DNA from 2 places in the Shimazuella sp. NTD247 genome. Region 2 is predicted to be linked to the other one. Evidence: riboswitches for the same ligand, from Rfam matches in the RefSeq annotation. Region 2 holds a riboswitch; the other holds the start of a gene.
What was found. A riboswitch is a leader RNA that binds a small molecule or an ion and turns the genes downstream of it on or off. The one in region 2 is predicted to bind FMN.
Positions count from the first base shown of each region.

Region 1: another riboswitch for FMN. It lies ahead of ribD (bifunctional diaminohydroxyphosphoribosylaminopyrimidine deaminase/5-amino-6-(5-phosphoribosylamino)uracil reductase RibD); the one in region 2 lies ahead of AC5WOC_RS11475 (ECF transporter S component).

Region 1 is NZ_JCAJZU010000002.1:21,638-23,841, forward strand. Features, by position in the region: gene ribD (bifunctional diaminohydroxyphosphoribosylaminopyrimidine deaminase/5-amino-6-(5-phosphoribosylamino)uracil reductase RibD) at 1-1,089, opposite strand, end outside; FMN riboswitch at 1,202-1,348, opposite strand; gene AC5WOC_RS04380 (COX15/CtaA family protein) at 1,418-2,204, opposite strand, start outside.
Region 2 is NZ_JCAJZU010000004.1:153,889-156,092, reverse strand. Features, by position in the region: gene AC5WOC_RS11485 (YfhO family protein) at 1-329, shown strand, start outside; gene AC5WOC_RS11480 (hypothetical protein) at 414-698, shown strand; FMN riboswitch at 931-1,080, shown strand; gene AC5WOC_RS11475 (ECF transporter S component) at 1,244-1,822, shown strand; gene AC5WOC_RS11470 (hypothetical protein) at 1,904-2,032, shown strand; gene AC5WOC_RS11465 (aKG-HExxH-type peptide beta-hydroxylase) at 2,097-2,204, shown strand, end outside.

The DNA.
Region 1 (2,204 bases), on a different contig from region 2:
ATCTTCACCATATTGTTTCCAAGAAAAGCGATGCAGAGATAGAGCTTGTGCCATTTTTTCTGGACTTTCTCCTCCAATGGAACTAGGGCTTGTGTTTCCGCCTAATAATTTAGGAGCAAGAAAAGCAATCACTTTTTGCACATGATTTCCTCTTAACATGGAAGCATTAATTTCTCCTCCACCCTCCACCAACAAAGATAAAATACCTTCTTGTCCTAATATCTGCATTACTTTCGAAATATCTACTTTAGAATCAGAACCTGTAGAGAAAATTTTAACACCTGCTTCTTGAAACGCAGCTTCTTTAAAAGGATCTTTGCTTTCAGTTGTAAAAATCCAAGTTGGTGCTTTGGATGTATCTAATATCTTAGCAGTTAGTGGAGTACGTAATTTACTGTCTAAAATAACACGAACAGGGTGATTTCCCTCCCCATTCGGTAGGCGAGTAGTTAGTTCCGGATCATCTGCTAAAACAGTATTGGCACCTACGAGAATGGCATCTTGTTCATGTCTCAATTGATGAACATATGCCCTTGCCTTTTCCCCTGTCACCCATCTGCTGTCGCCGCTCGCAGTTGCGATTTTCCCATCAAGTGTTGTCGCCGTTTTTAAAGTAACAAAAGGTGTTCCTGTTTTTCGATGAAAAAAATATGCTTCATTTAAGAGGAAACATTTTTCTTCTAAAACACCCTGTACTACTTCTAATCCAGCTGCTCTTAAACGCTCAATACCTTTACCAGCAACTAATTTATCTGGATCACCTGAGCCAATTACAACTCGTTTTACTCCAGATTCAATAATTTTTTCGGTACACGGGGGGGTTCTTCCAAAATGATTACAAGGTTCAAGTGTTACATAAATCGTACTGCCTCTCGATTCCTCACCTGCCATACGAAGCGCATGCACTTCCGCATGAGGAGTTCCTGCGCGCAAATGTGCACCAGTACCAAGTAAACGGTTATTTTTAACTACAACTGCTCCTACCATTGGATTAGGTGAAGTTTGACCAGCTGTAACCTCGGCTAACTGAATCGCAAGGTGCATCCATCTCTCATCTTGTTCCACTCCATACCTCCAAAAATGTGACATTATGTAGACAAAAATGGTTTGACTACAAAAAAACGACCAAACAATAGTTTTGGTCGGGGTTATTCCAGCATGACGAATCAACCTTTTTTGTATTATTTTCAAAAAAGGTTTCATTGCCCTTCTCCCATCCAGACTATACTGTCGGCTTTGGATTCTCACCAAATCCACCGATAGAAAAAATTTCTATCGGGTCACGGGCTTGGGTCTACTAGGACACCTCACCGCCGGTTGGGAATTTCACCCGACCCCGAAGGACTATTGATATATGTTATATTCTAAATCATTTGGTCTCTTATCACAATAAAAAGTACTAAACTTTGTTTAGTAACTAACTCCATTTCTTTTGCGTAGCCATATACAAAAGAATGGTGAAAAAGATAGAAATAATAGTTGTGTGTAATAATGCTGCTAAAAGCTGTCCACCTGATAATACCACAATTATTCCAGACACGGCTTGAAATGTGATAAAACCAAATGCCCACCAAGCTGTTTTTTTCAATTGTGCTCTATCACGATATTTTACCAAAATAACAAAAAGTAATACCAGCATAATCAACCACAACGAAGCTGCAGCAAATCGATGTAACATTTGTATACCCGCTGGTGTTGAAAAACTCGGAAACAATTGGGGACCACATAATGGAACATGGTAACCACATGCCATCGTAGCATCTGCATGTCGAACTAATGCACCAGTATAGACCACTGCGTACGTATAAAGGACATAAAACCAAGCAAAAATGCGAAACTTTTTGCTGATGGGAAAACGTGTTACAGTGTCTCCATTTAGCATACGCCGCAATTCTATATTTAGTAATACTACACTAGCCAGTGAAACCAACGAAAACCCAAAATGTAATGCCAATGCCGCTTTTTTTTCAAAATCTCCTTGAAAAACTACTGTTAATGCACCTAATGCACCTTGCAAGATAACAAAAAACAAACTATAAAATGCTAACCAACGAATTTTTTTGTTTTTCCAAAAAGAAATCCAACACCAAACAGCTAAAATTAAAATAAGAAACCCAACAGCACCTGAAACAATGCGGTGACTATATTCAATCACCGTTTCAATAGATACACTTTCAGGAATCAATTGACCTTTACATACAGGC
Region 2 (2,204 bases):
TAACAAAACTACAAAAAACAGGAGCCACCAAAGTAGAAATAGCTGGACACAGCATTCGCGCTGCTCTCCCAAAAGGAAGTACAGGTTCTGCTGTATTTTCCATTCCGACAGCACCTGGCTGGACTTGTAAAGCAAACCATTCAACCATTGGAATTCGAAGTTTTATGGGACTAATAAGTATTCCGCTTGATAAAAACACACAAAATGTAGCATGTACATACATACCTCCAGGATTATGGGTAGGGGTTGTCATTGGACTTTTATCGCTTATTGTTTGTTGTTTATGTGGATGGTTGATAAAAAAGAGGAGTACTCCTGTAACATCGTAAATGTATGTGTGAATAAAATAGACTATCTATTATAATAAGCTTAGGCTGAATAATCAGCTCTCCTCTAATGGAAGGGATTTTACGATGCCTAAGCTCACGCTTGAACCCGTACTCCGCAAAAAGTGGGAGATCGACTGCCATTTGAAAATCAAGAGAGAAAATATCCTCAAAAATAAGGTTCCTGGTACTCAGCTTGCCGTCGTTGGTGACTACCAGATTAGGATTTCTGTACTGGGTGTAGATATTGTTCTTGATAGCAATCCTCGCGGTGGTTCTGTAGATACAATACTTGATCTAGAGCCATCTGAACAGAAAACGCTGAAGGGTAAAAACGGAGAGGACATTTGTACAGTCAAGCGTTTGAGCTAAATCCCTGATGTAACTTTCATTTGGAATATTCCAGCTCTGGCAGCTACGATAAATGTTGCCAGAGCACCCAAAATGCCAAATCTATTTTATACCTTCTTTGCAAAAAGGAGGAATTGGTCAACTCGGTAGGATCGATCAAAATTTTGTAGAAGATGATCTTCTATCCCTGAATTATTCATGACATTGACAAAAAAGTATTCCGATATATAATAAAAAAGTATAAACTTCATATGGTATCCTTCGGGGCAGGGTGAAAATCCCGACCGGCGGTGATGGTTAATCAAACAAACCTCAGTCCGTGACCCGAGCTGGCAAATGCCAGAGCGGTGGATTCGGTGTAATTCCGAAGCCGACAGTATAGTCTGGATGGGAGAAGGATAAAGGAACGCAACAAGAAAAAAGATAGATTTTCTCTTGTTCTGTTTCGATGTGCTTTTTTGGCTATTACTAAAAAAGCCTATTTATCATGACTACAACCCCCGAGAGCAAACGCTTTTGGGGGTTTTTTACGCCCCAGGAACCAGCTAAAAAAGGAGATGTTTTCTGTGAGTAAATCTTCCTCACAAACACGTAAGCTGGTCCTATTGTCTGTTTTAACAGCAATTGCACTACTCATGCAGTATCTCAACTTTCCATTGCCACTGTTTCCATCTTTTCTAAAGATTGATTTCAGTGAAGTTCCTGCCCTAATCGGTGCATTTCTATTTGGGCCTTTGTCAGGTGTAATCATTGAGTTATTAAAAAACACCCTGCATTTTTTATTATCCGGCAGTGAAACAGGTGCGATTCCACTTGGACAAATCGCAAACTTTCTCGCTGGAAGTCTATTTGTAATAACTTCTGTATGGATCAGTAAAAAAATAACAGGGATCAAAGGCATGATCATCGGTACATCCATCGCAACGGTTTTGATGACGATCTTGCTTACAATTGCCAACTACTATGTTATCTTTCCGTTATACAGTTATTTGATTAATTGGACAATAACCGGAGAAACAAAAAATATGCTTGTATTTTATGGCGTTGCTCCTTTTAACTTACTAAAAGGAATTCTCATTGGTGTACTTTTTATACCGCTTTATCAAAAACTATTTCCAATCATATCCTTACAATCAAAAAGATAACATTGTATTTTTATATATTTTCGTTTATATTTTGAATAGTGAGCTATTTTTCTATTCAAAATATAAAGGAGCTGTTTTGAGATGGAAAAAGAATTGAATGTAGATGCCTTTCAACAAGAAGTAGAAGAAAAGAAATTGGACAATATCGATCCAAGTTTTATCGAATTAACGATTGATAATGTAGGTAGAACTCGACCAGAATCCAAATAATCTATAAAATTTTTAAGGGAACTATGGCTGACATTGTTCCCTTTTTTCTATAAGGAGTGAAGATATGTACAATGAAATCGTCCTTCCATGGAAACAACAAAAAACAGAGGGGATGTATGCCTCTTTAGAAAAATTGAGCCATACTTTTAGACGGCGTGACAATCATTTTCCT